Regions from separate parts of the Clostridium neuense genome, predicted to be linked through region 2. Evidence: riboswitches for the same ligand, from Rfam matches in the RefSeq annotation. Region 2 holds a riboswitch; the other holds the start of a gene.
What was found. A riboswitch is a leader RNA that binds a small molecule or an ion and turns the genes downstream of it on or off. The one in region 2 is predicted to bind lysine.
Positions count from the first base shown of each region.

Region 1: another riboswitch for lysine. It lies ahead of ACJDT4_RS10070 (amino acid permease); the one in region 2 lies ahead of lysA (diaminopimelate decarboxylase).

Region 1 covers NZ_JBJIAA010000007.1:154,904-160,793, reverse strand. The annotation lists gene ACJDT4_RS10085 (BlaI/MecI/CopY family transcriptional regulator) at 208-576, shown strand; gene ACJDT4_RS10080 (M56 family metallopeptidase) at 583-2,214, shown strand; gene ACJDT4_RS10075 (GNAT family N-acetyltransferase) at 2,620-3,108, opposite strand; lysine riboswitch at 3,301-3,475, shown strand; gene ACJDT4_RS10070 (amino acid permease) at 3,659-5,143, shown strand; gene ACJDT4_RS10065 (aspartate/glutamate racemase family protein) at 5,532-5,890, opposite strand, start outside.
Region 2 covers NZ_JBJIAA010000001.1:144,360-150,249, reverse strand. The annotation lists gene ACJDT4_RS00690 (cation diffusion facilitator family transporter) at 72-1,259, opposite strand; gene ACJDT4_RS00685 (M18 family aminopeptidase) at 1,536-2,837, shown strand; lysine riboswitch at 2,898-3,071, shown strand; gene lysA (diaminopimelate decarboxylase) at 3,188-4,477, shown strand; gene ACJDT4_RS00675 (glycoside hydrolase family 94 protein) at 5,196-5,890, shown strand, end outside.

The DNA.
Region 1 (5,890 bases), on a different contig from region 2:
TTAGATATTTCAATCTGTCTGAGCTTTTTCCCAGCGAGTTATTGAAATATCTTAGTATTTTACAATTTTTGAACCTTAGATTTATTAGGATTTTTTTAACGTGACGAGGCATTGTTCCTTCGCAACTTTTTTTGTTGACAAAATGGTATTACAATTGTAAGATAATATTGTAGTACAATTGTAATACAGGAAAGGATTGAATTAACTATGAAAAATATTTCAGATTCTGAGTGGAAGGTTATGAAGGTTGTTTGGGATAAAAATCCCATACTCGCTAGTGAAATAGTTGAAGCTCTAAGTTCAGATACAGATTGGAACCCAAAAACAATACACACTTTAATTAGACGTTTAGTTGCAAAAGGTGCGTTAAAAGCAGAAAAGAAAAAAACTTATTATAATTACTCCCCTATAGTATCTGAAAAGGATTGCGTTCAAGCTGAGACAAAAACCTTTCTTCAAAAATGTTTTAATGGATCTCTTAATTTAATGATGGCTAACTTCATCAAAGATGATAAGTTATCGGAAGAAGAAATAGATGAACTTGAAAAATTATTACATTCTAAAAAAAGTAGGTAATTTATTATGGATACTATTGTTTGGCTTTTTAAACAAATTGCATATTTAAGCTTCAATGCAAGCATCCTTGCTTTAATTATTATCTTAATAAAAAAGATATTTAATAAAGCACTAACCCCTAAATACCATTATTATATATGGATTTTACTAATTATACGGCTGCTAATGCCCTTTTATATTGAAAGCCCCACAAGTATATATACTTTATTTTCTTCTACAGCACAAAAAATAAATTTACCTCAAAGTATCGTGCAAAATATAAATCACCCTAAGAACACACCCAATAAATCAAATATTTCTTTAAACAACATCACCGTACCTTCAAACAATTTTAATATACAAAAACAAAACTCTAATTCAATTTCTTTAAATGTAATTCAAACTAGAAATTACAACTTTATAATAAATTTCATATGCTACATATGGTTAATCGGTATAGTTATTATGCTTATATACACTATATATATAAATACAGTTTTTGCTATAAAACTTAAACATTATAAAAAATCAAAGAATATAAGAATAACTTCTGCATTAAAAAGTTGCAAAAAGATTATGCATATAAAACGTAATATAACTATATTGACTACAAATAAGTTAAGAACCCCTGCTTTATATGGATTCTTAAAAGTTAATATTTTGATTTCCGAAGCATACATGGAAAACTTAAGTGATGATGAAATAAAATATATTTTTCTGCATGAATTATCTCATTATAAAAGAAAAGACATACTTCTAAACTGGATTATTGTATTACTCCAAGTTGTTTATTTCTTCAATCCAATAATATGGTATGCTTTTTACAAAATGCACGAAGACTGTGAAATATCATGTGATGCAGCTGCTTTAAAGTATATAAAAAAAGAACAGTATGAGGATTATGGCAGTACAATATTAAAACTATTAAGACTCTTTTCAGAATCCAACTTTATTCCGGTGACAGCAGGAATTTCTAAAAATAAATCCAGTTATAAAAGGAGAATTATTATGATTAGTAATTTTAAAAAAAGTTCGCGTATAAAAACTATTATATCACTAACTTTAATAGCTGCAGTTGCCATAACAGGCCTTACTAGCTGTGGTTCAGTTGCTGAAAAAATGGCTCTAAACAGCACTAAGAAAATTCCCACGAAAACATCAAGTTCTGATAATAAAACACCAGTTTCTGATAACAATGCTCAGGTCAAGGATACAAAGCAAAATACCCAAATAAAAACAAATACAAACTCAACAAGTACCTCAGCTAAAACAAATACAACTAATATAAGTGGTAAAGTCAAGCTATACGAAGGCACCTATTTTGATAATGCAGTCTATGGATCACCAGAGCATTTATTAAAACAATATTATGAAATTGCCATTTCCAATGTTAAAGATACTTCTTTTGACTTCACTGTATACAAAATGTTGGATTCAGAAAAAAAAATAAAAAAAGTCGTTTTCCTTACTAACACAGCTGTTTTTACAGATGACGGAACAAAAGCTACTTTCACTGGAAAGAATTATACTATTCACTTTACATTTCCAGATTACCATCACGCATACCCTGCTGTAACGGACATAGAGGTATCTGGATTTAAAGAATTAGAAGGCAAAACTTTTGTTAATAATGCAATACCAGGACATGAATTTGGTTAAATAATGCGAATTAACAATGCTTCGTCACATTAAAAAACTCCTATAAATCTAATGTGAAAAAATCACAAAATCCTTAGATATTTCAATAACTCGCTAAAAAAATGCTCAGACAATTGAAATATCTAAGTATTTTGTGATTTTTTCGCAAAGATTTATTAGGATTTTTTTAAATCGTTCCTTCAGCATTGCTACTTCACTTCCACAGTGGTGCAAGGAAAAAATTCCTTCGTACCTACGGAATTTCACCTGTAAACTTGTACAGTTCATCATATATAAATTCTTATATCAAAATAATATCATTTATAAGTTTTAGATTTATCTGACGAGAGGAAGATAAATCATCCTTCACTGTGAACTGTGCACTGATTAAGTTACTTCGCATTCTCTATAAATTCTCTATTACCCCTACAGTTTCAGAATCATATCATACCACGTAGCACCACCATGAACGGATTTGGATATGCCCTTATTTATATATCCAAACTTTGAATAATAGTGAATAAGCTTTTCCTTACAAGTGAGAATAACCCCCTTTTTTCCAGATTCTTTTGCATATTTTATCATGTGATTCATAAGCTGTGCTGCAATCCCCTGCCTTTGATAATCTGGTATAACATCAAGTCCAAAAATCGTCTGATAAGCTCCATCTTTAACATGAAGTGAAGAATTTTCATACAATTCATCATAAATAGTATTTTCATTCGTAACACATCCATTAATAAATCCAATAATTTTTTCATCATCTTCTGCAACAAAGAAACTATCAGGAAATGTTTTTATGCGACTTTCAAAGGATTCTCTCGAAGCTGCTTCTGCTTCTGGAAAACATATTTTCTCGATTTTTGTCACTTCATCTAAGTCATCAATTAATACTCGTCTAATTTTAATATTCATTTCTATGCGTCCCCTTCATTAAAATCATTTTTTTAATATTATCACCTTGTTTAGATAGAAATCAATAAATACTTATAGTAATTATATCATTTTATTAATAAAACCAATTAAAACTTTAAGCATGTACAAATACGCTTGACTTGACTTATTTTAAATTTCAGTGGATAATTGGTGATAAACTAAAAAGTACATAACTGAGGTAGAGGCGCGAAACTTAATAGTAATATTATGGATGTAAGCTAGATGAAATAATATGAAAGGATTTTTCGCCGAAGTAAATAGCTAATTGCTTTAATACTATTTGCTGGGCTTATGCAAAATATGTATAAGACTGTCACAAATGATTTTGTGGAGAGCTATTTTCAATGATAATATACGTTATTTCTTGTATTTGTTAAGAATATATAACTTTCGTATAAATGCCATGAATATGCTTTCATGGCATTTTTTATTTTTCAACTCTTTATATTATCTTAGTTATAGATAAATCGCTTCAAGGTGGTTTATCTTTAGTTACTTATAGAAATCTAAAACAACTTGGAGGATAATTATGAGTGAACAAAACAGTGGATTAAAGAGAAGTTTAAAGGCTAGACATTTAAATATGATAGCTTTAGGTGGTTCTATTGGTACAGGTATATTTCTTGCAATGGGTGATACTATACATCAAGCTGGTCCTGGAGGTGCACTTGCCGCTTATGGCTTAATAGGCATAATGGTATATTTTTTAATTACAAGCTTAGGTGAGATGGCAACATATATGCCAATATCAGGTTCATTTAGTACTTATGCTGATAAATTTATTGATCCAGCACTTGGCTTTTCACTTGGCTGGAACTATTGGTACAACTGGGCAATAACAATTGCTGCTGAGATGGTTGCAGGTTCTTTGATAATGAAATATTGGTTTCCACATGTACCAGGTATTTTTTGGAGTATGTTATTTTTAGTAATAATAGTAGGTTTAAATGTTTTATCTTCAAAGGCATATGGTGAATCGGAATTCTGGTTTGCTGGAATTAAAGTTGTTACTGTTATTGTATTTTTAGTAATTGGAGTTTTAATGATTTTGGGTATAATGGGTGGAAAAAGTATTGGATTTCATAACTATTTCATAGCTGGTGGTCCATTTAATGGCGGCTTTAAGTCATTATTTGCTATATTCCTAATTGCTGGTTTCTCATTTCAGGGAACAGAACTCATAGGTGTTGCTGCTGGAGAAAGTGAAAACCCTGAAAAAACTATTCCAAAAGCAATACACTCAATATTTTGGAGAATTTTAATATTTTATTTAGGCACAATAATAGTTATAGGTGCCATAATACCATTTACTACTGCTGGAGTTAAAACAAGCCCCTTCACAATGGTTTTTGAAAGAGCAGGTATAGCCGGTGCAGCTTCAATAATGAATGCAATAATATTAACCTCTGTATTATCTGCCGGTAATTCCGGTATGTACGCTTCAAGCAGAATGCTTTATTCAATGGCTAAAGAAGGTATGGCTCCTAAATTATTTTCTAAAACAAACAATAGAGGTGTCCCTATAAACGCTTTAATTTTAACTACAATAATAGCTTCTCTCTGCTTTCTAACTGGATTTTATGCTGAGAGTACTGTTTATGTTTGGCTAGTAGCAGCCTCTGGTCTCGCTGGTTTTATAGCTTGGGTAGGAATTGCTATATGTCATTATAGATTTAGGAAAGCTTTTATTTATCAAAATAAAGACTTAAATTCCTTAAAATACAAAGCTATACTGTATCCATTTGGGCCTATACTTGCATTAATAATGTGTGTAGTTATAATACTTGGTCAAGGGTATTCATGCATAACTCCTAATGGTATTGACTGGCAAGGATTAATTGCATCCTATATAGGTATTCCACTATTTTTTGCATTGTATATAGGATACAAAATAAAGCATCATACAAAAGTTATTCCTTTAGATGAGGTTGATCTGAGTTTTACAGAAGCTACTCAAGATAACTCTGAAGAAATGGAAACAAATTTGAATTTAAAAGAGTCCAGTAATATTTAATAAAAAATTGCGAAGTACGCATATTGAAGTTTGGGCATAAGCCCATATGATTTGAAAGCCACAAACTGGTCCTCTTAATAATAAATGCAAAACCTAAAAATTAGTTACATTAAAAAAGTCCTATAAATCTTAGTGGTAATTCTAAGCACGTGTTTGCTTGAAAGTATAGAAGGATAACGATCATATACGGGGTTTGGGATGTAATCCCATTATCCTTCTTTAACTTGTATTAGTCATCTATATATTAGTCCAAACCTCGTGCATGTTTACCCGCTGAAAAAATGCTCAAACAGATTGAAATATCTAAGCATTTTATGATTTTTTAACCAAGATTTATTAGGATTTTTTGTACCATTAATTTTATTTAATATACCAAGATGATGTTACTTCACAATATTTTTTCGATAGTAGCCTCTGCAAGACATTTTGAAGAATCTATAATATTGAGTTCTGTAGAAATTTTTTTCAAAATAGGATTTAAGTCTGTACATCCAATTATTATATCTTGAACATCTTCCTTTTTTACTTTCTCTATTAATTCCTTTAAAACTTCAACATTTTTGTCATTATCTTTACTAGTCTTTATATCTTTAATTAAATTATTTAAGATTACTTGCCATTCATTTTCAAAAACAAATTGGTGTCCATATTTTTTTATTCCTTTTTGATAAATTCCAAATTCATATGTAGAACTCGTTGAAAATAAAGTAATTTTTACACTGCTTGAAGGAAGCTTTTTAATAGTTT
Region 2 (5,890 bases):
ATATTTTAAGCGCTTCACTCTGCTCTCTACTCTTTCTTTCAAATTCCAGTTTATCAGTATACATCTCTACATTACAGCGTTTCAGTATAGTCTCTATCAATTGTTATTATTGTTTCATATCTAGGATGCATTCTTCTTATTTCGTTATCTATATTTTTTATAAGTTTATCTTCGGATGCTTTTGAAATTTTAACATCAAAGGTTATTACAATATCAAATAAAAGTTTTTTGTGCTCACCAGTTCCAACTATTCTAAAATCATGAAAAGAATTTACTTCTGGAAAGTTTTTTAGTATGCGGGCAACTTCTTTTTTAGCTTCAGTAACTTCTTTGGAATCTGTTAAAACAGGGTCCATGTGTATAACTATAAGCATATTTAGTTTTTCGGATATTTCTTTTTCGGCCATATCTATTTCGTCATGAATTTTCATTATTGGCACATTATAAGGAACCTCTGCATGAAAGGATGCCATTGACCTTGTAGGACCATAATTATGAATTATAAGGTCATGGACGCCTATAATTAAATCATATTTTATTGCAAGTTGCTTTATGTTTTTTACAAGTGTAGGGTCTGGTGCCTGACCTAGAAGTGGATTTATAGTGCTTTTCATTATAGAAAAACCAGAAAGCATTATGAAAATGGCAACTATAACTCCTACATATCCATCGACAGAGATGTGAAAAAATCTCCATACTAACAGTGAAATTATTACTCCAGAAAGTATAAAAACATCATTTAGTGCATCTGCACCAACAGCTGAAAGTGCAGAGGATTTTATTTTTTGTCCAATATATTTGTTAAAATGACTTAGCCAGAGTTTTAGAGGAATAGCAATTATAATTATAATAAAAGAAATTAAATTAAATTTAGTTTCTTCGGGATGTAAAATTCTTGAGAAGGAACTTTTTATAAACTCAAAACCCACCATTAGTATTATAGCTGATACTAATAGAGAGGAAAGATATTCAACTCTGCCATGGCCAAAAGGGTGATTTTTATCAGCAGGCTTGTTTGAAAGCTTAAAGCCAATAAGGGTTACTAAAGATGAACTGACATCAGCAAGATTATGAAAAGCATCTGCAATTACGGCAATGCTGTTTAATACAACTCCTATAGAAAGCTCAATTAAAAATAAAATAAAATTAACAATGAGCCCCATTATGCTGCTCAATATTCCATAATTTTCACGAACTTTTTTGTTTGAAATATCGTCATAATTTTTTATGAATTTTGAAATAACTAAGTTTGAAAACATAAAATCACTTCCTTAATATAATAATCGATTGAAAACTTTAAAGCTTAGTATGTGTGTTAATATATTACCATCAATTATAACATACTTCGTAAATATGCTGGAAAAAAATAAATGTATTTTGTATACTTATAGATGTATAACCCAAAACTTAGAATTAGTGAAAATTTTTTATAACATTTAAATTATTTAAAATAAATTGCAGTTTACAATGCATAAAGGATCATTTATCTTTCTTATATTGCAAAATGTGAACTGATCTATATGGAGGTTAAACAAATGGAAAGAGAATTAGAATATGCTGAAGAATTGATTGACTTTATATATAAAAGTCCAACACCTTTTCATGCAGTAGATACAATAAGCGATATGCTTAGAGATAATGGATTTATGGAATTAAATGAGGAAGACAGATGGGAAGTTCAAAAGAATGGAAAATACTTTATTACAAGAAACAATTCAGCCTTAGTTGCGTTTGTTGTTGGAAGTGGAGTTATTGCTAAAAATGGGTTTAAAATAATAGGAGCTCATACAGATTCCCCTACCTTTAGAATAAAGCCAAATCCTGAAATTGTTTCAGAAGGAGCGTATTTAAAGTTAAATACAGAAGTGTATGGAGGACCTATCCTAAATACTTGGCTTGATAGACCTTTAGCTTTAGCTGGGAGAGTGGCTTTAAAGGGAAAGACTGCTTTATGTCCTAAGATTAAACTCATAAACATTAATAGACCTATACTTATAATACCTAACCTGGCAATACATATGAATAGAAATATAAACAAGGGTATAGAGTTAAATAAGCAGGTTGATATGCTTCCTGTGCTTGGTCTTATTAATGATAATTTTGAAAAAGATAACTATCTTGTTAAACTCCTTGCCAGTGAATTGAATGTTGATCAGGAGGAGATAATTGACTTCGATCTTGTACTTTATGAATATGGTAAGGGTTGTATAATGGGAGCGAATAATGAATTTGTTTCCAGCAGCAGATTAGATGATTTAGAAATGGTTCATGCGGGAGTAAGTGCTTTAGTAAAGTCAAACGTATCGGAAATGACTAATGTTCTTGTGTGCTTTGATAATGAAGAGGTAGGAAGTTCTACTAAGCAAGGAGCTGATTCGCAGTTTTTATCTGATATACTTGAAAGAATTGTTATATCTTTTGGAGGCGATAGAGAGGATTTCTTTAGAGCGCTTAGCAGATCTTTTATTATATCATCAGATGCGGCACATGCTGTTCATCCAAATAAGGGTGAAAAAGCAGACCCAACTAATAGACCACATATAAATGAAGGACCTGTAATTAAAATAAATGCAAATCAAAAGTACACATCCGAGAGTAACTCTATAGCAGTGTATACTCAAATATGTAAAAGTGCTGGAATTCCATTTCAGAAATTTGTAAATAGATCAGATGAAACAGGAGGATCCACAATTGGACCTATAAGTTCAACTCATTTGGCTTTAAGGTCGGTTGATATAGGCACACCATTACTTGCAATGCATTCTGTAAGGGAATTATGCGGTGTTAAGGATCATTTATATGTTGAAAAATCCTTCGAAGAATTTTATAATATTTAAAAATAAGTTGTATATTTATGAGTATTATGCTACAATAAAAAAAATTGATATTAGTGAAACTACTAATGTAGAGGCGCTTTAAGTTAAGAGTAGCTGTTTTAGCTGGCAGGCAATTATAAGCAGTGAAAGGAACTTTTAGCCGAAGATGAATAAGCTGGCAGGTTATTTATCTGGCTTTATGCACAATATGTATAAGGCTGTCGCTTAGTTTTTAAGTGGAGAGCTACAAGGTTCACAAAGTTGTTTATTATACGGCAGAGTTGAACTTTGCCGTATTATTTTATATACTTTTGCATAATTATAACAATAAATATTTTTTTATGCATAAATTGATTAAAGAGGTGTGAAGATTGAAATTATTTGGAAGCATGTCAGTAAGAGATAATGAATTATATATAGGTGGTGTAAGCTCAAGTAATCTTGCTAAAGAATATGGAACTCCACTTTATGTTATAGACGAAGAACTTTTGAGAAGTAATTGCAAAAGTTATCGTAAAAGCTTTGGTGAGAATAATACGGTTGCTTATGCAGGAAAGGCATTTTTACCTGTTGCAATGTGTCAAATTATAAATGAGGAAGGGCTTAACCTAGATGTAGTTTCTGGTGGAGAATTGTATACGGCCTATAAAGCAAAATTCCCCATGGAAAAAATATTTTTTCACGGAAATAATAAAACAATAGATGAGATTAAAATGGGAGTAAACCTTGGAGTAGGAAGATTCGTTGTTGATAATTTTTACGAAATTGAGAAGATAAATGAAATAGCTGCAGGAGAAAATATAGTTCAAAAAATATTTTTGAGAATAACTCCAGGAATAGAAGCTCATACTCATGAATATATAAAAACAGGTCAAATTGATTCAAAGTTTGGATTTACACTTTCTAATGGAGATGCTCTTGAAGCTGTAAGAGAGGCTATTAAATTTAAGAATATTGAACTTGTAGGCCTTCATGCACATATTGGTTCTCAGATATTTGAAATAAATCCTTATTTAGAAGAAGTTGATGCAATGCTTACTTTTATAAAACAAATAAGAGAAGAAATAGGATATAATATTGAGGAACTTGATTTAGGTGGGGGCTTTGGAATTTATTATACAAAAGAAGATAAGCCAAGAACTACTGAAGAATTCTGTAAGGCTATACTTAATGAAGCGGACAAAAAAAGTGCAGAACTTGGAATTAAGCTTCCAAAGCTTATTATAGAACCAGGAAGATCAATTATAGGCAATGCTGGAACGACTTTATATACAATAGGTTCTATAAAAAATATACCTAATATAAGAAAATATATATCTGTAGACGGCGGAATGACTGATAATATAAGACCTTCTCTTTATAATGCTGAATATGAATGTTCAATTGCAAATAGATTTGATGCATCAAGGGAAAAAGTAACTATATCAGGTAAGTGTTGTGAATCTGGCGATATACTGTTAACAGATGTTGAATTGCCGGAAGCTAAAAGTGGAGATTTACTTGCTGTACCAACCACAGGTGCTTATGGATATTCTATGTCTAATAATTATAATAAAATACCTAAGCCTGCAGTTGTTTTAGTTAAGAATGGTACTTCAAAATTAATATGCAAAAGAGAAAGTTACGAAGATGTCATAAGAAATGAGTTTTCAATTCTATAAAATTAATGTGGTGCTATTTTTAGATAATTAATTATAATAATTTATAGATAGACAAGTTGAAAAGTTGAAATTGCAAGTTCCAAGTTTGCCATATTAAACTGGAATTTAACCCAGAGTACAGTGAAGGATGATTTATCTTTCGCTTCTCTCAGATAAATCTTTAATTATAGCTAACGATGCTTAGCTTTGCTAAGCGAGAAAAGCAGGTAATTTAAAAAAATTGGCGCCAGCATTAAGTTTAAGACTATCTATAGTGAAACGGAAGAAAGTTAACCTTAACTGTCCTCTGTCAATTGTCAACCAATACATGTTGACATAGCCAATATGTTCAAAAATAGAATTCGGCTAATTTTAATATTCCAAGTTGTTTATCTTTAAGTGGTACACAATTTTACAGCTAAAATTCCGTAGGTACGGAGGAATTTTTTCCTTGTACCACCGTGAAAGCAAAATAACAATGCTGAAAGAACAGTTTAAAAAAATTCTAATAAATCTTGGTAAAAAAATCGGAAAATACTTAGATATTTCAATTGTTTGACCGATAGGGAGTTATTGAAATATCTTAGGATTTTTCGATTTTTTTGCCTTAGATTTATAGAATTTTTTTAATGTGATGAAGCATTGTTATTTTGCATTTTTTTTTATAAATTAGGGAATAATAATTCAAGTTAGGATATATAGGAAAACTAAAATATAGTTGCTGAAAGGATGAATTGTTATGCCTTACGTATATTTATTAGCAATATTAGTAGCTTTAATCTTATTATATGTGATTATAATTTCATTAAAAAATAATTCTAATTATTCTTTTGATGATGTTCCATATATTGATGATGTTGAAAATGAAAAGTTAGAAAATCATGCTGTAGAGTTGTCTAAATATCATAAAACAATAAGAAAGAGAAGCAGCAAAAAAAATATCATAAGAAGACTTGATTTAAGCTATGAAAGTATTTTGAGAGGATATGAATACATAGATAGGGATATTAGGAATAATAGAGAGATTGTTCCAGCAGCTGAATGGCTTCTTGATAATTTGTATCTTATAGAAAAGGAATATAAGGATATACGACACAATATGTCAGAGAGTTTTTATAAAGAACTTCCTATAATAAACAAAGGCTCTTTAAAGGGTCTTCCAAGAATATATCATCTAAGTAATGAATTGATATCACATACTGACGGAAGGGTAGATGAAAATATAATCCTTTCATTTATTAATGCCTATGAAGAAAGAAATGTACTCGCAAGTTCTGAGCTTTGGGCACTTCCAACTATGCTTAGAATAGCTATTATTCAAAATATAAGTAGGGTTGTTTCGGGAATAGTTTTTGCTCAAAGGGAAAAGGGAAAAGCAGATAAGCTCGCGGATAAAATAATAAAACTTTCAGATAAAGAACTAACAGAAGGTGA